3 regions of the Psychrobacillus sp. FSL H8-0487 genome follow, and region 1 is predicted to be linked to each of the others. Evidence: predicted binding sites of a transcription regulator. Region 1 holds the regulator's gene; each other region holds the start of a gene.
The links. Region 1 encodes CtsR, which represses protease genes until heat stress. Its sites were predicted from a motif close to ATGGTCAATAAAGGTCAAACA; they were not measured.

Region 1 (7,360 bases):
AAACGATTAAACATCATTCAGATTCCTCTCCCTTTGTTTTCTGTTTTTCTTCTTTTTGCAATCTTTCCCTTAACAGCTTCGCGCGAAACATATCCCGCTCAGAAGTATTCAATGAAGTTCCCGCATATTTTTGTAGAAATCCTGGTTGCATAAACACCATACATTCATTCAAGATAGATACATCAACATCTTCTATGAGTCCCATATCTATTCCTAATCGTACATCCGATAGGCATCTCGCTGCTTCATCCGTTGCCATGATACGGGCAAATGATAAAGTTCCTAGAGATCGATATAGTCGGTCTTCTAGTGTATTGGCCGAATGCTTTAGAAGTGCATCTCGTGCTTCTCTTTCTTTTTGAATAATTTGTTCGGTAATACTCTGAAGATCAGCAAGTATGTCTTCTTCTGACTTACCAAGTGTGGTTTGGTTGGACACTTGATATACATTACCGAGCGCTTCACTACCTTCTCCGTAAATTCCTCTAACAACCATTCCAAGTCTTGAAATGATCGTAACAATTCTGTTCATTTGTTTGGTCATCGTTAATGCCGGTAAATGCATCATGACAGATGCACGCAAGCCAGTACCTGTATTTGTAGGACAACTTGTCAAATAACCAAACTGCTCGTCAAACGCATATGGTAATTCTTTATCTAATACACGATCTAGCACATCTGCTTGTGCATAGGCTTCTTGAATTTGAAGCCCTGGAAAAAGACATTGTATACGAATATGATCCTCTTCATTGACCATTACACTAACCGATTCATCATTTGATAATAAAACCGAGCCAGTCATAGGCGAGTTAGCGAGCTTTGGACTGATTAAATGTTTCTCTACTAACACTTGGCGACTTAGTTCCGATACATCCTTTATATGAATGGAAGAAAATTGCATATCTAATTCGTCACTTGCATCTAACAAAGTGGCAGATACAGATTGGTCAATTTTATGCGCCTCGTCTTCTGTAAATGCTAAAGGAAAACGATAGCCATTCAGATTTCTAGCTAAGCGTATTCTTGTACTCATCACGATATCTGAATGCTGTCCAACACCAGCCATCCAACTAGAAATGGAGTTATCTAAAAAGTGTTCAATTGACATTCGTTTGGTCACCTCCTCCTGTTGAAAGTTGACTTTCCAAATCTCTGGCTTCATCTCTCAACTTTGCGGCTTCCTCAAAACTTTCCGTGGCAATAGCATCTTTCATTTGAGTGCGAATGGCTTCTATACGTTTCTTTAAAGCAATCTTCTCTCCTAGTGCACCTGGAGCCTTCCCGGTATGCTTCGTGTTTCCATTATGAAGTCGCTTAAATACATTCGGTAACTGAGGGCGAAAACTGTTATAACAATTTGCACAACCAAATTTTCCTTCATCTAAAAAACGCTGGATCGACCAACCACATTCATCGCATACAATTATATTTTTTTGTTGTTTTTGTTGCATTGGTTGTTGTTCTGTTTGACTAAACCAGTTCGATAATAGTTGATGTAAAGATAGTGGATCTTGTTTGTACTCAACGTAAAACGGGTGGAGGCTATTTGCACAGACTTCACAATAATGTCTTTCAAGATGTTCACCATTATGCACTTGGGTAACCGTTACTTTCGCCGGTCTTTGTTTACAATTTTCACAAATCACCTTTAACACACCCCGTTCATTTTTCACTTTTTTCATATTTTAATGTTAATAACATGGCGCATAAAATACGAGACCTTAGTTCATCTCTGGCAGGTAATGGAATCACCAGAGTCGTTCTATTTAAAGCTGCTAAAATGAGTTTTGCTTCACGTTTAGTAATAACATCTTCATCGATCAATCGAAAAACAATATCTTCCGTGACCGATTCTGAAGCCCCATTTTCTAGTGTTTGTATAATATGCTCTATTAGATCAGCTTTTGTATGAGCTCGAACGCGGAGGATTCGAATATATCCCCCTCCACCTCGTTTACTTTCTACTAAGTATCCGCGATCTTGGGTAAATCGTGTATTGATTACATAATTTATTTGAGATGGAACACACTGAAACTTCTCCGCGATTTCACTTCGCTTAATTTCGATTTGTTCCTTACTTCCTTCTTCTATAATAGCCTTCAAATACCCTTCAATTATGTCAGATATATTTTTCATCTTCTCACCTCTTCTCACAAACTGACTTTGACTAACTTTGACTATATTATAACGAGAATTTTTTGTATGTGCAATTGATACGATTTGCACTTAAAAACAAGAAAAAACTACAAACCATTGTTTGTAGTTTAGGATATATTATTATGACTATTCCTATTCAATAAATCTTTTTTATCTTTCTAGAATGACTAATTGAACCTTCTATAGCTACAGCTAAATTAAATTTTCTTTTTATAATTATTTCGTTGAGACTTCGTAACTTGCTTCCATTTATTCGTTTCTGCTTTTTTGGCTGCAGCATCGCTTTTGCGGTCGATATGCGCAAGCTCTCGCATCAGTTTTACATAACTCTTGTATCGTTCTTGTTTAAGAGTACCATTATCAATAGCCTCCCGAATTGCACAACCAGGCTCTTTTACATGCTGACAATCACGGAAACGGCAATCTAATGCTAGGTCTTCGATATCCTGAAAACTAGCACTCACCCCATCACTTGTATCCCAAAGTTGAAACTCTCTCATCCCAGGTGTATCAATTAGTAAGCCACCTTCAGGTAACAGCGTCAACTCTCTATGAGTGGTTGTATGGCGCCCTTTACTATCATCTTCTCTTATATGATTGACAGTCATTACTTCTACACCTGACAAGGCGTTTATCAAGGATGATTTCCCAACTCCGGAAGAACCTAAAAGTGCACCTGTTTTATGAGAGGATAATAGACTTCCTAATCGATCGATACCTTCGCCGGTCACACTACTCACTGCAAATATATCCACACCAAATGCAATAGCCTCTACTTCTTTCATATAATATTCTAGGTCTTCACAAGCATCTTTTTTCGTTAATACAACGATGGGGGTCGCCCCTGAATCCCATGCTGCCAATAGATATCTCTCTAATCTACGAACATTGAAGTCATGATTAAGCGACATCACTAGAAATACAAAATCAACGTTTACCGCAATTAGTTGAATTTCCGTCGTCAATCCAGCCATTTTCCTAGAGAACTGTGAACTGCGAGGAAGTACTTCATGGATTATCCCCTTTTCCTCACCAGGCATCCGATCGAGCACTACCCAGTCTCCAACTGCCGGAAATGCTTCTCTATCATTCCCAAATTTAAATTTCCCAGAAAGTGAGCATAGTAGCTCTCCTTCATTGGTCATAACTCTATATAAATTTTTATGTTCCAGTAGTACGCGACCTGCAGTTCCACTACCTGTCATTTTTTCTTCCCAATTATTATTCCAACCATATTGTTCGATTAAATTCAATTCAATTTCCCCCTAATTTCCGTATGAATAATGCCCAAGCCACATTAATAGAGCTATAAGCTAAACAATAAAAAACCATGACTGCACGAATCTGCAGCCATGGTTCCCCGGTCATTAGTAAAGAAGCATATATCTGGTTAGAGACATACGGAGTGGGACATCATAAACTTACAGATTCGTGGATACGTATATTCATTTGCCATGATGCCTCACTCCTTTCTTTTCGTTATTTTCAGAATACTACAAGTATTAGCATTTTGTCAATATAAATTATGCAAGGTACGTATTTGTAATATGGGTATCATTATTAATTATAAAGATGACATCCTACAAAATGACCTGGTTCCTGTTCCTTCCAATTTGGCTTTTTTTCCGTACAAATGGACATAGCATGTGCACATCTCGTACGGAATACACAACCTGAAGGTGGATTAATCGGGCTCGGAAGCTCTCCATGCAAAAGAATACGTTCTCGTGACTCCTCTATGTCAGGATCTGGAATGGGAATCGCAGATAACAAAGCCTGTGTGTACGGGTGTAGTGGATTTTCATACAACTGACTACTAGTGGTCATTTCTACCATATGCCCTAGGTACATGACCCCTATTCGGTCAGAGATGTACTTGACCATCGATAAATCATGTGCGATAAACAAATAGGTTAGATTTTTTTCCTTTTGTAGTCGTTGGAGCAGCTTCACTACTTGAGCTTGAACTGACACATCCAAAGCTGAAATAGGCTCATCCGCAATGATAAACTCAGGATCTAATGCAAGCGCTCGAGCTATGCCAATACGTTGACGCTGACCTCCTGAAAATTCATGAGGATATCGATTAGCATGGTCTCTGTTCAAGCCCACATCCTCTAGTAATTCATACACTCTAGACTTTAACTCTTCCTTTTTGTATAGTTTATGTATTTCCATCGGTTCAGCAATAATTTCAAACACAGTGGAACGTGGATTTAAAGATGCATACGGATCCTGAAAGATCATTTGCATCTTTTTCAAGTAACCTCTTCTTTCTTTGTCAGTCATCTCATGCACATTTTCATTTTCAAACAGAACTTTTCCCTCTGTTCTATTGTACAATCCTAAAATAGTTCGGCCTGCTGTGGATTTACCACAACCAGATTCACCCACTAGACCAAATGTCTCCCCTTTGAAGATATCAAAACTTATCCCATCAACAGCCTTCAACGTCTCCCCATGTCCAATGTCAAAATGGCGCTTCAAATCTTGAACAGACAATAGAACTTTTTCCGTCATTTAAATCCCCCCTAAACGGCATATCTTCTAACTGCACAAATCTCCTTTTCTAACAGAGATCCTGCTAGCCTTAAAATTTCTACTGTTTTCCCCGTTGAATGCGAATGCAATAGTTGGCCATCCCCATAATAGAACCCAACATGCCTTACCGTTCCCGTCCCTTCATCATTCGCAAAAAATAGTAAATCCCCTTTTTTCCAAAGCGAAGGGTCTTGTATAGAAATTTCTTCTCCCGATTTAGCCTGGTCACTTGCATCTCGAGGAATTATATAACCACAAGCCTTCAACATATTGTACGAAAAACCCGAACAATCATAGCCATATGGAGACATGCCCCCCCATAGATATGGTAAATCTAAATAATTTTCCCCTAAAACCACCGCTTCCTCTGCAGACCTCTTCGGAATCTGATCCACAGAAGATGAAAATTGGGCATGTACTTTCGATAATAACGCTTTGCCGTGTGGCGTAAGAACGGTATAAAATACTTCATCCTCTGAGATTATCAGTAGAATAGTATTAAAGGCTAAAACGAGTAGCGGATTATGTTGTAAATCCCAGAGCTGTACTTTTGCAGAAGAAACTCTGGCGGAACCCCTGACATCCACTTGCTTTGTAGGTTGTATTTGCGAAAGCGGGATCCAACCTGGATAACCACGACTATCTTTTTTAGAGGGCTGCCAAATGGCAACAACTTTTGCCCATTCCTCTACTATCTCCTCCACAAGCACTGGTTCTCCGTAAAGCAGCTGCGTTTGCACACGATTTTCATCACATAAAGCTAACCTTTCTTTATACGGTAGTGCCTCAAGCCATTCCACCAATAACACAGGATTTGAGATTGCCGGAATATCTATCTCCCTGGCAGAGTTTGGTTCAGTCCAAATAGTTCCCACCTTTACAGCACAAACCCACTCTTTCTTTTCCACTGGCATCTTTTTGCCTCCTAATCCAAATTCACATGAACAATCCCTAATCCTGGTTCGTTGGAGAAGGTCATATCACTCTTATCATAGATAACACCACCGACTATTAAATCATTTTTTAGCATTAACGGTGCGTCAAAGTCAAAATATCGAATATTCGGCTGGCTAGCTGCAAAATGAGCAGCCGCTGTGATTCCCAATTTCGTTTCAATCATGCTGCCTACCATACATTTCACCCCACTTGCCTCTGCAAGTGTATTTATTTTTTGGGCGTGATAAATGCCACCAGATTTCATCAGCTTTATATTTATCAAATCAGCAGCTCGCATTTTTAGAACTTGTTTAGCATCCTGCACAGAAAAAACACTTTCATCCGCCATAATTGGAGTATATGTATGATCGGTAACATACTTTAGCCCTTCGAGATCCCAAGCAGGAACTGGCTGTTCTACAAATTCAATTGATAATCCTGTATCCTCCATTAAGCTAATTGCTTTTACGGCCTCTTTAGCATTCCATCCCTGGTTAGCATCGAGCCTTAACTTTGGCGTCATTCCCACACGATCTCGAATAGCACGAATGCGTTGGATATCATCTTTTATCTCACCAATACCTACCTTGACCTTTAGAACTTTAAATCCATCCTTTATATACTGTTCTGCATCATCTGCCATCTCGCTAGGGTCATTCACACTAACTGTAAAATCGGTTTCTAGCTTTTTCCGATAACCTCCAAGAAATTGATATAAAGGAAGACCTGCATGCTTAGCAAGTATGTCATATAGGGCCATGTCTAATGCCGCTTTAGCACTTGTATTTCTGACTAAGGCTGTGTTTAGTTTCTGGAATATCTGCTCACTTTGTAAAATGTTCATACCAATCAATTGAGGTGCAATTATCTCGTTAATAGCGTATCGAATACTGTCCATCGACTCGCCTGTAATTACATGTGTCGGTGGAGCCTCTCCATGACCTACTATGCCATCACTCGTCGTAATAGTTACATACACTGAGTAAGCCGTCGTCACAGTTCGTAGAGCAGTTTTAAATGGTTTAGTTAGAGGGACTGACACATCAAAGGTTTCAATTGATTTTATATACAATCTCGTCTCCTCCTTATTCAACTCCAGGTAATATAGTTAGAGATAAGTTATTCGCATCCAATTCTGCTTCCATTCCAAGTGGGACGGCAAAATGAGGCTCGCAATGTCCTATTTTAAATCCTTTCACTGCAGGCTTACCTAATTTTCCAATGTAGTGATCAAACACTTCGTCTAAAGACAAAGTAACCGGCCTTTTTTTAGGTTCTGCACCACTAAAATCCCCAATGACAAACCCAGCTGCCGCATCTAAAATACCAGCTTGGCGTAGTTGGTTTAGCATACCATCTACTTTGTAAGGCTCTTCCCCTACATCTTCTATCAGGAGAAGTTTTCCTTTTGTATCTACCTCATATTTTGTACCTACACCATTAGCAAGTAATGATAAATTTCCTCCTGTAAGTTCCCCTCTTACGATACCTGGAGAAACTTGTGCCAATGGAGAGATTGCTTCAGTATAAAATAGCTCCATTGGATTAAACAACTGTTGAAACATTTTTTTGGATAGCTCGGAGAACGTATCTTTTCCCACATCTGAAGCTAACATTGGTCCATGGAAGGTGACGATATCCGAATATAGATTCATACCTGTATGTAGAAAAGTTATATCAGAGTAACCCCAAAAAACCTTTGGATTCTCATGCATCAATTGAAAAT
Region 2 (7,360 bases), 2.7 Mb from region 1:
AGCATTTGTTGCGCCAATTTGTTCCTGTATCATTGTTGAAACACTTGGAAAAGGACGGTCTGGTGTTACCGTCGCTACAAGTATCAATCCAATTTGATCAGCTGTTATTCCTGCGTCTTTTATAGCTTCTTTTGCAGCTTTCACAGCCATATGAGATGTATTTTCTTCTTCTCCAGCAATTCTACGTTCTTCTATACCAGTCATTGTTCTTATCCATTCATCAGATGTATCCATTCTTTTCTCAAGGTCTTCATTTGTCAAAACATGCTCAGGTGAATATGTTCCTAAACCAATTATTCCCGCATTCATGAAAGTTCCTCTTTTCTTATAATCTATTATTAGTACCTGGTATTAATAATAACGAATATATGTACATTTTTCAACAACAGAGTTCCTTTTGCCAAATATTCTTTTGTAATATGCTATGCTATGTTATGATATATATATAAAATTAGCGCCTGAGGTGAAATTACATGCAATATATAATGACAGTATTTTGGTCAGTAGTTTTAGTTACAATGTTAAATTATGTAGTAAGTTCCGTGCAAAACGTTGAATTTGTGTTCATGAATGGTATTATCATGTCCATTCCAGTTGCAATTATGGTTCTAATTATCGCAGCTATCATTCCTGAGGAACCAACAGCTAAAGCACATCACTAAAAAAGCCTTCCCACACGGGAGGCTTTTTTTTAGTGATAGACAAGAAAGTATATAAAAATGCAACATGAACACTGGTTTTACGGGACTTTTAAGAATGAATAATGCTACTGATTTCGATTTCAGGTGGACGCTTTCCGCGGGCTTGGCTTCAGCCTCCTCCGCAAGCTCCTGCGGGTTCTTCAGCTCAAGCTCTCCCGCTAAGAGTCGCCACCTTCCACTTCACGCAATATAAAGTGTAGTCTTCACTCTGAGATAGGGCAAAGTATATCCCTAAGATAATAAGAGTAATCAAAGTTAATAAAGTGATAAAACCGTCTGCCTAGTTAGGAATACTATTTTATCATGTAGAGGCGATTGGGTTTTCTTTTATTTGAGTCTATTTCATCATTACTTATTTTAAGATAGAACTAGTATATTTAAGTGGTTTTAAATCCAATTATACTTTTATATAAAGTGTGTCTAGTTGATTGGAGCGCAGAGCGGCGACTCCAGCGGGACCGCGCGAGCTGAAGACCCTGGACTGAGCGTAAGCGAGAGAAGTGGCTGAAGCCGTGCCCGCGGAAAGCGCCCGATCGCAGAGGAAATCAACGGCATATCTACGTTTCTGTTTTTTGAGGACCGCGCGTCTTTTTGTCTGGTTTTCCTGTAGTTCTTCCTAATACTTGTGATTTTATTAACTTTCCATCATGATTTTCAGTTCATCCTCTTCCATTTTAGCAACTACCTTACTGCCAGGTAGAACAGTACCACCGATTAGCAATTTAGCTACTGCCGTTTCTAAGTAACGTTGAATATATCGTCTCAATGGTCTTGCACCAAATGCTGCATCTGTACCTTCCTCAACAATCCACCGTATCACTGAATCATCTACTTGCAACTCTATTTCTTGTTCATGCAAACGACTTTGAAGTTGTTTCACATATTTTTCTGTAATCTTAATGAAATGATGCGTGGTTAAGGAATGGAACATAATAATATCATCTAAACGATTTAATAATTCTGGTTTAAAATGTTCACGTAATGCACTCATCACAAGGCTTTCATCTTGTTCCGATACTTCCCCAGTTGTATTTGCTAAGTACCCTGAGCCAATATTAGAAGTTAAGATGACAATTGTATTTGTAAAGTTTACAATTCTACCTTGGCTATCCGTTATTCGTCCATCATCCATCAATTGCAATAAAATATTTGCGACATCTGGATGTGCTTTTTCTATTTCATCGAGCAACACGACTGAATACGGATTTCTACGAACAGCCTCTGTTAATTGACCGCCTTCTTCATACCCGATATATCCTGGAGGTGCTCCAACCAAACGAGAAACACTGTGCTTTTCCATATATTCCGACATATCAATACGTATAAAATGCTCCTCAGAGTCAAATAAATTTGCCGCTAATGATTTAGCAAGTTCCGTTTTACCAACTCCCGTAGGCCCTAAAAATAAGAAAGATCCAATTGGTTTATGAGGATCTTTAATACCTGCTCTTGCACGCCAAACCGCCTCTGTCACTAACTGGACAGCTTGATCTTGTCCAACTACTCGCTCTCCTAATGTTTCATTCAAGCGTAAAAGCTTTTCTCTTTCTCCCTCTACCAGCTTTGTTACAGGAATACCAGTCCATCTTGAAACAATAGAGGCAATTTCCTCTGCTGTTACCTCTTCTCGTAATAGACGAGTTTCTGTATCTTCATTTACTTGGTTTTCATACACTTGAAGCTCTTTTTCTAGTGTGGGAATTTTACCATGGCGAAGCTCTGCTGCTAAGTTTAAATCGTATTGATTTTCCGCCTCTTCTAATTCTCGGCGATAGAGATCCAGTACTTCTCGTTTTTGTTGAATTACTTGAATAGCCTCTTTTTCTAGCTGCCATTTTGTTCGCATTTCACTTGTTGAAGTCTCTAATTCTTTTAAATCCTTACGCAATTGCTCTAGTCTTTTTTGACTTGCTGCATCCTTTTCTTTCATTAACGCTTGTTCTTCAATTTGAAGCTGCATCATTTTTCTTGTAACTTCGTCGAGTTCCTGCGGCATTGAATCGATTTCTGTCCGAATCATCGCGCAAGCCTCATCAACTAAATCGATTGCTTTGTCTGGCAAAAACCGTTCTGTTATATAGCGATTTGAAAGCTCTGCCGCTGCTACAATTGCTCGGTCATGGATTCGCACCCCGTGATGTAGTTCATAGCGTTCTTTCAGTCCGCGTAAAATAGAAACTGTATCTTCTATAGAAGGTTCTCTGACCATTACTTGTTGGAAGCGTCTTTCAAGTGCTGGGTCCTTCTCAATATACATTCGATATTCATCGAGTGTTGTAGCTCCAATACAATGCAATTCCCCGCGCGCTAACATTGGTTTCAACATATTACCGGCATCCATTGCACCATCAGATTTCCCTGCGCCAACTATCGTATGAATTTCATCGATGAATAAAATAATTTGTCCTTCGCTATCTTTCACTTGCTTTAAAACGGCTTGAAGGCGTTCTTCAAATTCTCCGCGATATTTTGCACCAGCGATTAACGAACTCATATCAAGCTCAAAAATCTGTTTCTCTTTCAAGCCTTCTGGTACATCCTTACGTACAATTCGCTGGGCTAGTCCTTCTACAATGGCCGTTTTCCCTACCCCTGGTTCGCCTATTAATACAGGATTATTTTTCGTTTTTCTCGATAGGATTCGAATAACATCCCTTATTTCCTGATCACGCCCAATAACAGGATCCATTTTCCCCTCTTTGACTGCATTTACTAGATTTCTACCGTACGTTTCTAAAGGACTTTTTTCATCTTGCTGTTTCATTTGCATTTTACAAACCTCTCCTCGCGAAATAGTTTGACCTTCTTTGACTAATATAAGTATACGTTTTTCCTATAACCTTTGTAAAGAAATATGGCATGATATTTGGTTAAGTAAATTACCTAAATATGCTATTATATATGAAAGTGCACATATGAAAACAAATGTGAATATCGGAAAGGAAGTAATAATTATGAATGAACAAAGTTCCAATTCACAAGGTATACATGCACTATTCGAACAATATGGAGTCAACTTAAAAGTAGATAAAGATCAATCCATTTTTTTAGAAGGTGAAAGGTCAGAAGATGTTTTTCTTGTAAAAACAGGTACCATTCGCATAAGTAAGGATACAGAAAGCGGAAAAATATTAACTTTGAGAATTACTGGAAATAATACGATTATAGGAGAAACTTCTATTTTTTGCGAAGTTTTGTATCATTCCGTTTCGGCAAATGCAATAGAACCTACCCACTTATTAGTATTATCTCGTTCTACATTGGAAAAATACTTATCGGATGATTCTACTCTTATGAAAGAATGGCTTCAAATCCTACAAGTGCATAATTTAAAAAACGAAACTCGCTTAAGAGATTTATTGCTCCATGGGAAAAAAGGTGCGTTATTGTCCACATTAATACGATTAACAAATACATATGGGGTAAAACAAGAGGATGGTGGTATACTAATAGATCGCGCATTGACCAATCAAGAGTTGGCCAACTTTTGTGCTACTAGCAGAGAAGTTGTAAATCGGATTTTAAATGACTTAAAGAAAAAAAGGGTTCTATCGTTAGATAATGGTATGATTACAATTCATAATCTACCTTTTTTACGCACAGAAGTTGAGTGTGATAACTGTCCATTGCATATTTGTCGAATTGACTAGCTGCTGAGCTAATTCAGCGGCTTTTTTGTTTGGATTTTGGAAGGTGAAACTTAGAAGGAATCGTGTTTAACTCAGGGCACTATTGTGGAGCTTCATAATAAAAAGTCGAATCTACTAGGATTCGACTTTTTACTCGATGTATTTTATTATCTAATTCCTAGTGCTATTTTAGCGTAGCGGGACATATTGTCTTTTGACCATGGTGGATTGAAGACAACATTCACATCTGTTCCTTTTACTTCAGGTAGTTCACTAAGTGCTGTTTTTACTTGATCTACAATCTGTGGACCCATTGGACAACCGATTGATGTTAATGTCATGGTAACTTTTGCAATATCTTCATCTGCTAATTGCACATCATATACTAAACCTAAATTGACAATATCTATGCCTAGTTCAGGGTCGATAACATTTTCCAGAGCGGCCATCATACTATCCTTCATGTCTTGTTCTTCATCTTGACTCATATTGAAAACCTCCTCTATTTTATCCCGCTTAACAGGCTATATATCAATCATATCAAACTCAACAGTTTATGCCAAACTATCCGCAAGCCACTGCATAGAAGCTAGCAATCCTTTTCGTGATACTGCATGTCCAGCTGACTTCTCGTTCATCAAGACTATGTTCTTTTTATCATATCGCTTTCTAAGCGAAGCGATAAATTGGGCAGTTGGTTCATATGGTACTACAGGATCCTTTTCTCCATGCCAGAAGAATAATGGCGTTTCAATAAGATTATCAGGATAGTTTGATGCGTCAAAAGTAGCTAATGTGTCGAACATATTTTTTCGTTCAACCGCATTCAATGGTACTTTGAATCCTTTTTGTTCAACGGAAGCAATTTGTCCTTTCGCAAGTTCTACATAACCAGGCGTACCCATCATAATAGCAGCAGCGTCAATCCATGGATAGACTGTTAAACAGCCTAGAGTAGTAATACCACCCATTGACGTTCCACCTATACCAATTTTTTGACCTGTGAAATAGCCACGTTTTTCTAACTCAAGCTTAATATGCCCAACTTCTTCGATAGAAGTTAAAACAATTTCCCAAAAACGAAGACTTATTTCTACTTCATCTAATTTTTCATCTCGTTCTCCATGTAGATGTGCATCTGGTAAAATGACGCGACAGCCTTGTTGTACAAGTTGGTAAGCGTAATGTAGGTTATGCTCTTTTCCACTTTCAAATCCGTGTAAAAAGATGACAATTGGAGCATCCTTTTTTGTTTCTTCTTTAAAAATATGTAATAACGGAATGTTTCCCCATGCCTCGGTAGTAACTATCATTGCTATCCCGCCTTTCTTCTATCATTATTCTACCAAAGTAATCTTAAGAGTTCAAAGAGGCTGATTTTACATTTTGACGTTATTCATTGAAAACGATACACTTTAAAGTAAGATAGAAGGGAGTTTTTTTTATGAAACCAAATTTAATCGTGTTAGATTTAGATGGTACTTTATTGACCGATGAAAAAGTAATTTCAACAAAAACTAAAAATATACTTCAGCAGGCAAAAAATGAGGGACATGAAGTAATGATTGCCACTGGTAGACCTTATAGATCCAGTGAAATGTATTATAAAGAGCTCGGTTTGAGTACACCAATTGTTAACTTTAACGGAGCATTTGTTCATCATCCTGGAAGATCCTCATGGAAAACTGTACATACACCGATAGATTTAAAGGTTGTCAAACAAGTAGTTGAAGCGGTAGAAGGTTATTCCATCAAAAATATGCTCGCGGAGGTATTAGATGATGTATATTTACATTATCACGATGAAAAAATACTCTCAGCATTTTCATTAGGGAATCCACAGGTAACTACCGGAGATTTACGCAGCCTTTTGAAAACAGACCCAACTAGTTTACTTATCCACGCAGAAGAAGACTCGGTCGATTTAGTACGCCAGCATTTAAGAGATGTTCACGCGGAAGTAATCGATCATCGTCGTTGGGGTGCACCTTGGGATGTTATTGAAATTGTACGCCATGGTTTAAATAAGGCGGTTGGACTCTCCCAAGTATCCAAGTTCTTAAACATACCAAAGGAACGTATTATTGCGTTTGGTGATGAAGATAATGATTTAGAAATGATAGAATATGCTGGTGTTGGAGTAGCTATGGGTAATGCAATTAGTCCTCTTCAATCCATCGCCAATGAAGTAACTTTAACGAATAATGAAGATGGTATTGCAGAATTCCTAATAGAAAGATTAAACTTAACTAAATAGATTCTGCTGTTTTTCACTCCAGGCGGACACGTTACCCTCCAACAACCAAAATCAACAATTTCTAAAATGATTAAAAATATGATGCCACGCAAAAGTTATATTAAATTTGAAACAAGTAATTATGAAATTAATACAAATAAATAGAGTTACAGGAGGATGGGAAATGAGAATATTTGCTGATAGTGCTTCAGATTTACCTAAGAGTTTTTTTGAAGAAAATAACGTTCTTTTAGCACCACTTAGAGTTCATATTGAGGAAGATGAATACGAGGATATTATTAGTATTGATTCTTCGGAAGTTTATGCTGCAATACGTGCAGGGAAGCATCCAAAAACTTCACAAGTTTCACCTGAATTATTTTTACGCTTATTTGAAGATCTTGCAAAGTCAGGAGAAGAAGGATTATATATTGCATTTTCATCGGCTCTTTCCGGAACCTATAGCACAGCTATGATGATGCGGGAACAATTATTAGAAACGTATCCAGATTTAAAACTGACGATTATCGATACTCAATGTGCATCACTAGGATATGGTTTGGTCGTTAAAGAAGTAGTTAGACTGCGTGATGAAGGAATGGATGCGGCTCAAATTATTGAAAAAGCACATTTTCATGCCGAGCATATGGAACATTTATTTACCGTGGAGGATTTAGATTATTTAGCACGTGGTGGGAGAGTTTCTAAAGCGAGCGCATTTGTTGGAGGGTTACTTAATATTAAACCACTGCTCCACGTAGAAGAAGGCAAGCTCGTGCCTTTAGAGAAAATCC
Region 3 (7,360 bases), 830 kb from region 1:
CGAAATTACTATTTTTGGATGCCGGAGACGAAGTACTAGTTAGACGATACAAGGAAACACGTCGATCGCATCCACTCGCTAACTCCGGATTACCATTAGAAGGTATTAAAAAGGAACGACAATTACTTTCTGATTTAAAGGGAAGAGCACAATACATTTACAACACTTCTAAGATGAAACCACGGGAACTAAGAGAGAAAATACAAGAAGAGTTTTCCTCCAAAAGCAGTCAAGTGTTCACTGTGAACGTCATGTCTTTTGGATTCAAGCATGGTATTCCGATAGATGCTGACTTAGTGTTTGACGTACGCTTTTTACCTAATCCCTACTATATAGAAGAGCTACGCTTAAAATCTGGGCTTGACGAAGAGGTGTCTAGTTACGTATTAAAGTGGATCGATACTAAAACCTTAATCGAAAAGTTAACAGATCTGTTCCAATTCATGATTCCTCAATATAAAAGAGAAGGTAAAACCCAACTAGTTATTGCTTTTGGATGCACCGGAGGGCAACATCGCTCTGTTACGCTAGCCGAATACTTTGGAAAGTCATTGAAAGCAGACGACAAAACCCTTGTAACGCACCGCGATGTTGTTATTAGAAAGGATTGAAGGAATGAGATCTACAAAACATCGTAAAAAATTGGTGATACTTGGTGGAGGTACGGGTCTGTCTACATTACTTCGTGGCTTAAAGAAATTTCCACTGGATATTACAGCAATTGTAACGGTCGCAGATGACGGTGGTAGCTCTGGGCGACTACGTGATGAATATGATATACCGCCTCCAGGGGATGTTCGAAATGTGTTAGCAGCCCTTTCCGATGTGGAGCCTTTAGTAGAAGAAATGTTTCAGTATAGATTTTCTCAGTCAGAGGAATTGAAAGGTCATTCACTAGGCAATTTAATGTTAGCTGCCCTAACCTCTATAACAGGGGATTTTGCGCATGCCATAACGGAAATGAGTCGAGTGCTAAATATTCGCGGTAAAGTTCTACCTGCAGCCAATCAAATAGTAACTTTACATGCATTGTTTGAAGATCAAACAACCGTTGCGGGAGAATCTAAAATCCCTAAGTATGGTAAAAAAATTGAAAAAGTATTTATTACTCCTACGGACGTGAAACCGCTGCCAGAAACGATTAATGTCATTCGTCAGGCAGATGTTATTGTTATTGGTCCAGGAAGTCTATATACTAGTATTTTGCCTAATCTATTAGTGCAAGATATTCAACAAGCAATTAGGGAATCGAACGCAAAGAAAGTGTATATATGTAATTTAATGACACAGGCAGGGGAGACAGGGAATTATTCTGCATATGATCATGTAAATGCCCTGATCGAACATGTCGGAGAGAATTTCTTAGATGCTGTGTTGATAAGTAAGGAAGAAATTCCCGAAAATGTTCAGTATATGTATAAACAAGAGCAAGCATCTCCTGTTAAAATAGATATTGACCAATTAAAAAAGTTGAATATAGATATAGTAAAAAAAGACATTTCAGTCGTTCATGGCGGTGCAGTCCGTCATGATGCAACCGAAGTGGCGAAATGGCTTGTAGAATACGCAGACGGTTTAAAAACTTAACCCGTCCAGGAGAAAGGGGGAAACGGAAATGTCGTTTGCTTCTGAAACAAAAAAAGAGATGACCCAGGAAGAATCAGAACCTTGCTGTGCACGGGCAGAGCTATCAGCGCTTATACGCATGAATGGATCTCTCTCTTTTAGCAACAAAATGTTAAGCTTAGATGTACAAACAGAAAATGCAGCTATTGCTAGAAGACTATATACGTTGATAAAATCGTTATATCCATATCAAGTAGAATTGCTCGTTCGAAAAAAAATGAGGTTGAAAAAGAATAATATTTATATTTGTCGTATTAGAGATGGGGCAAAAAGTCTGCTAGAAGATCTTCAAATTCTAAAAGACGGCTTTCAATTTGAATATTCTATCTCCAAAGATCTTGTCTCAAAAAATTGCTGTAAGCGTGCTTATCTTAGAGGTGCCTTTTTAGCAGGAGGATCAGTAAATAATCCGGAAACTTCTTCTTATCATTTAGAGATTTATTCTTCCTATAAAACACATAGTGATGCACTAGTAGATTTGATGAACGGATATGAACTAAATGCGAAAACAATTGAACGAAAAAAAGGGTTTGTCGCCTATTTAAAAGAAGCAGAAAAGATATCCGATTTTTTAAGTATTGCGGGTGCTCATAGAGCATTACTAAAATTTGAAGACGTTCGAATAATTCGAGATATGCGAAATAGTGTAAACCGACTAGTAAATTGCGAAACGGCCAATCTGAATAAAACAATTAGTGCAGCCATTCGCCAAGTGGACAATATACGTTTTATCGAAAATTCTATCGGATTAGATCGGTTACCTGAAAAACTTCGTGAAATAGCTAGGTTACGTGTAGAGTATCAAGATGTTACACTTAAAGAACTAGGTGAGATGGTTTCCTCAGGCGATGTGAGTAAATCAGGTGTTAATCACCGATTGCGAAAAATAGATGAAATAGCAAATGCGCTTCGTAATGGAGAGACAATTTAAGAAATGGGGAGTAGACTATGGCAGAACAGCAGGTGGAAGTAAAATTATCTTCAGGACTTCAAGCAAGGCAGGCTGCACTTTTTGTACAAGAAGCAAATCGTTATATTGCAGATGTCTATTTAGAAAAAGATACTAAAAAAGTGAATGCAAAAAGTATTATGGGAATTATGAGTTTAGCGATCAGCAAAGGAACAAAAGTAGGCTTAAGTGCAGACGGTTCCGATGCAGAGGAAGCAGTAGAAGCTTTAGCTAACTTCATCTCGAGTGAATCATAAAAACGAACGGCCTCATTAGTCATTTAGACGAAAGGGCTATTTTTTTTGAGGAAAATAAGGCATTATAAAACTCAAGAAGTTAGGAAAGTAGTTGCTCCATAACTATTTAACGGTATCTTAGTAAATAAGATAGGTGGTGACTGTTTGAAAAAGAATTTCATCTTAGGGTTCTTTTTATGCTTAATCGTTTTAGCAAGTATTCAATTATCCAAAAGTACCCTAATAGAAAATGCATTAACGGATGAGTTTTTTAGTAGTAATACTATTTTAAGGATAGAGGAAATAAATAAGACAAATTTTACAGAAACCAATACATCATTAGAAAAGCAGCAAGAAATGAAAGAATTACTAAAAGGACAGAAACTATCAATACTGGAGAAATCATTTGATCCACTTAAGGCAGAATACAGGATAGTGTCAACATCAAATCCGAATGACCAAATATATATATTTGTTGAGGAAAATGTAATTGTATTTCCGCATAAAAGTAGTAGAGGATATAAAATAAAAAATAATCATGAGCTGATAAGAGAAATTGATTTTTTATTGAGGTGAGGAAATTTCTTTTTAAAAAATCCCAAAGGAATAAATTCCTTTGGGATTTTAGTGGATAGATTATGCTTTTTTCATTTCGCTACGATCGATAATATGATCGATTAAGCCATATTCTTTAGCACGTTCAGCAGTCATGAAGTTATCACGATCTGTGTCTTTTGCAATGACTTCGATTGGTTGACCAGTACGTTCAGAAATAATTTTGTTTAACTTATCGCGTAAATGTAAAATGCGTTTTGCAGCAATTTCGATTTCAGTTGCTTGCCCTTGTGCTCCACCAAGTGGTTGGTGAATCATTACTTCTGCGTTAGGAAGCGCATAACGTTTCCCTTTTGTTCCAGCAGTAAGTAGGAATGCTCCCATAGAAGCAGCCATACCGATACAAATTGTTTGTACATCAGGTTTGATGAACTGCATTGTATCATAGATTGCCATACCAGCAGTAATACTTCCGCCTGGGCTATTGATGTAGATAGAGATATCTTTTTCTGGATCTTCTGCTTCTAGGAATAATAATTGTGCAACGATTGAGTTTGAAACGTTGTCATCAATAGCACTTCCAAGCATAATGATACGGTCTTTTAATAATCGAGAGTAGATGTCATATGCACGCTCTCCACGATTAGTTTGTTCAATAACAGTAGGAATTAAATTCATCCTGATTTCCTCCTTCAAAGGTGGGTTAAATTATTTAGTTACTGAGAAAAGTTCCCTCAGTTGTAACTTTATCATACACATAATGGTCAAGGAAGGTCAAATGTTAAGCTTTGAAATGTTTGCTTGAATTATATGCCTTCTATTTGTATAATAGATAAGTCGCTTGCCCTTGTAGTGTAATGGATAACACACAAGCCTCCGAAGCTTGTAATGTGAGTTCGATCCTCGCCGAGGGCATATTATTTCAACATAGTTATACATAAGATATTTCAATCCTCCGTTTATTTTCTATATAAACGGAGGGTTTTTATTAGTTTAAAAATACTTGGGTTTGTATTGTTTAGGGTGTTTTTTCGTCCTCTTTATTTCTTCTATCAAAGGAAACTGCATAAGCATCATGTCTAAAATGAAGAATCGGATCTTCGGAAAGGTCGATACCTTCTCCAACTATTGTAGGGTCAAACAATAGACTTTCAGTAGGGAGTACCTTTTTATTTATTGTTAAACGCCCTACTAATATCTTTTGTCTATCAGATGGCCATTTATCGGTAGGGTCATCGGTAGGATCTGTATCTTCCCCTATTCGAATATAGAGCTCAAATCCGACAGAGCCTTTTTCTACTCGCTTCTCTAAGTCCTCGTGTAAATAATTCTTCGATAAATGAATGTTCTCCAAGATAGAAGGGGATTTTTCATCTTTTAAAGGATGCCATTCGTATTTTATAGATTGTCTTTTACCTTCAGCATTAACTAAATAGAATGCATGAATAGGGTAGTAGTTTAAAGCCGCATAGCTAATCGGAGGTTGCTTTAGCTGTTCCTTAAGAGTGAGCAATGTATTCTTATGCTCTGGAAAGGTTGTCAGAAGCTTAGCCACTCCTAAACCTAAATCTACGGAGTGAATACCCGTTTTATGAGAGCCTAAAATTTTCAGCATATCTATAAAGGTTTTAGGGTCTTTTGTGACGAACATTGGAACTGTTGTACACACTTGATGACTAATAGAACCATCTGGCTGATGGAAATGGATAGCCATTCCTTTAGCTGGAGATAAAAAATCTGCTGCAGAGGGGTCTGGTGGACTATTGGAAAAACGAACGGTAGCAGCTACTGGTTCTTGTTGAAGATGGGGTGCCGTCGTATATGGAATCGCATTTCCGTTTGGAATAAAAGTGGCTTCATAAAATTCGCCTTTTGCATGGGCACGTCGATAACCAGGAAATTTACCTTGAAGTTGTTCTAATGTATTAACGGCATTTTGCGGTAGTGAATTACTCATCCAATCACCTCGTTTTTTTGAATGAAAAGAAAGATTTCATTTATTAATCATTACCACTGAATAAATTACCTAAACAATGAAGTACTAAAAATATGTAAATATAGTATGAAATGGTTAGCTAAGCTGATTTATATCTAAAATATGTTTACTGGAGAAACGGAAAAGTCATCCAATCTAGTTACTTCTATATAAGGATAAGATGAAACTTATATATATTTGGTCCGTAAATGATAATAGGTTTTGTATTTTCGAATTAAAGGTACAATAATACTATAATTATTGAAGAGGTGAGCGAGTTGAAAAAATTATTAGTGCCCATTATTATAGTCGTTGTAATTATTGCGATAATCGCAGGGATATTTATGGGAAGTTATAACGGATTTGTAGACAAAGAAGAAAACGTAAATAATGCGTATGCGCAAGTTGAAAACCAATTGCAACGTAGAATGGATTTAATACCGAACTTAGTTAGTACCGTTAAAGGTTTTGCAGCACATGAAGAAGAAGTGCTTGGAAATATCGCAGATGCACGATCAAGATTGGCAGGAGCGGGTTCACCTGAGGAACAAGCTGAGGCAAATGATGAATTATCGGGTGCTTTGAGCCGATTATTAGTTGTTGTGGAGAATTACCCGGAACTAAAGGCTGATGCAAACTTTAGACAATTAATGGATGAACTTTCAGGTACAGAAAACAGACTATCTTTAGCAAGACAAGATTATAATACAGTTGTTTCGGATTACAATAAAAAAGTAAAACGGATGCCTGGTAGTATTGTAGCGTCTATGTTTGGCTTCGATGAGAAAGAATACTTTAAATCAGCTGAGGGAGCGGAAGAAGCGCCCGTAGTCGATTTTGAAGGAGATGGAGAGTGATGAAGAAAAGTGCATATGCTATCACATTTGCACTTCTCCTTACATTCCTCTTCCCATTATTAACTTTTGCAGAATCTAATTATCCGAAGCCTTTACCAGGTGAATTATATGTGCAAGACTTCTATGACGTTCTAACAGAAGAGCAAGAACAAGAAATTGAAAGGCTTGGACAAAACCTAGAAAATGCTACTGGTTCGCAAATCGTTGTAATGACAGTAGAGTCTTTAGAAGGTCAGGATGTAGCGACATATGCTGTAGATGTAATGCGAGGCTATGGTATAGGGGATGAAGAGAAGGATAATGGTGTACTTTTTATCTTGGAAATGGATCCTGATAAAGTAGAAGGCCGTGATGTATACATTGGGGTCGGCTACGGTTTAGAGGGAGCTTTACCGGATGGTAAGATTGGTAGAATTTTAGATGATTACACCTTTCCTTACTTAGAGAGTGGGGATGTACCAGGTGCTATTCTTTCGACTTATCAGCTATTATATAATCAGGTAGCTACTGAATACGGTTGGGACGGCGAGTTAACAAGTCCCAAAGGTCCTTCTCCTCTTGTAGGCTCTACAGATGGCGGTGGATCCACGATTAGAACAATTATTGTAGGTGTGATTGTCATATATATAATTGTTAGTTTAATGTCTGGAGGCGGAGGTAGTTCCAGTTCTGGTAGAAGACGAGGTATTAGTGGTAGAAGCTTCGTAGGCTTCGGCGGAGGCGGAAGAAGTTCCGGTGGTGGCTTTGGAGGTTTTGGCGGCGGTAGCTCAGGTGGTGGAGGAGCAGGTCGTAAGTGGTAAATATTAAAGCAAGTTTCTTAAATAAGATATAAACTAGAAAAAACCAACAAATTGTTGGTTTTTTTATTCGTTTTCAGCGAATTCCTCTAAAATCAGCCTGACTTTCTCATACATCTCAACATGAGATTCTATAGTGATATCGCCAAGGTTTCCAAAGTCAGCACCTGTTGCGAACATTAGCACCCCATCATCGAATATGGTAATTGTATACAACGTATTTCCTTTATCTGCAGCATTTGTTAAGTAAATTTGATAATTATCGATTTGAGGAAGAGCTGCCGACCTCTCCGTACTTTCTTGTTCAGTTGCAGCTTTTATAGGAAGGTCATCAAAGTTTTCCATAATATTATTTATCTTATTCT

Region 2: the regulator CtsR is predicted to act here: its motif matches at 3,496-3,516, upstream of MHI47_RS04755 (ATP-dependent Clp protease ATP-binding subunit).
Region 3: the regulator CtsR is predicted to act here: its motif matches at 4,127-4,147, upstream of clpP (ATP-dependent Clp endopeptidase proteolytic subunit ClpP).

What each region holds. Positions count from the first base shown of each region.
Region 1 is NZ_JBBOZA010000001.1:3,674,174-3,681,533, forward strand. It holds gene MHI47_RS18815 (ATP-dependent Clp protease ATP-binding subunit) at 1-17, opposite strand, end outside; gene MHI47_RS18820 (protein arginine kinase) at 14-1,108, opposite strand; gene MHI47_RS18825 (UvrB/UvrC motif-containing protein) at 1,098-1,646, opposite strand; gene MHI47_RS18830 (CtsR family transcriptional regulator) at 1,663-2,136, opposite strand; gene rsgA (ribosome small subunit-dependent GTPase A) at 2,355-3,410, opposite strand; gene MHI47_RS18840 (ABC transporter ATP-binding protein) at 3,718-4,677, opposite strand; gene MHI47_RS18845 (C40 family peptidase) at 4,689-5,612, opposite strand; gene MHI47_RS18850 (dipeptide epimerase) at 5,624-6,706, opposite strand; gene MHI47_RS18855 (S66 peptidase family protein) at 6,720-7,360, opposite strand, start outside.
Region 2 is NZ_JBBOZA010000001.1:1,004,146-1,011,505, reverse strand. It holds gene MHI47_RS04765 (beta-ketoacyl-ACP synthase III) at 1-309, opposite strand, end outside; gene MHI47_RS04760 (YjzD family protein) at 474-662, shown strand; gene MHI47_RS04755 (ATP-dependent Clp protease ATP-binding subunit) at 1,336-3,471, opposite strand; gene MHI47_RS04750 (Crp/Fnr family transcriptional regulator) at 3,656-4,351, shown strand; gene MHI47_RS04745 (metal-sulfur cluster assembly factor) at 4,498-4,818, opposite strand; gene MHI47_RS04740 (prolyl oligopeptidase family serine peptidase) at 4,885-5,643, opposite strand; gene MHI47_RS04735 (Cof-type HAD-IIB family hydrolase) at 5,775-6,587, shown strand; gene MHI47_RS04730 (DegV family protein) at 6,751-7,360, shown strand, end outside.
Region 3 is NZ_JBBOZA010000001.1:2,840,273-2,847,632, reverse strand. It holds gene rapZ (RNase adapter RapZ) at 1-611, shown strand, start outside; gene MHI47_RS14535 (gluconeogenesis factor YvcK family protein) at 616-1,587, shown strand; gene whiA (DNA-binding protein WhiA) at 1,616-2,557, shown strand; gene MHI47_RS14525 (HPr family phosphocarrier protein) at 2,575-2,832, shown strand; gene MHI47_RS14520 (hypothetical protein) at 2,977-3,387, shown strand; gene clpP (ATP-dependent Clp endopeptidase proteolytic subunit ClpP) at 3,448-4,044, opposite strand; tRNA gene MHI47_RS14510 (tRNA-Arg) at 4,210-4,281, shown strand; gene MHI47_RS14505 (catalase) at 4,385-5,323, opposite strand; gene MHI47_RS14500 (LemA family protein) at 5,620-6,198, shown strand; gene MHI47_RS14495 (TPM domain-containing protein) at 6,198-6,998, shown strand; gene MHI47_RS14490 (hypothetical protein) at 7,062-7,360, opposite strand, start outside.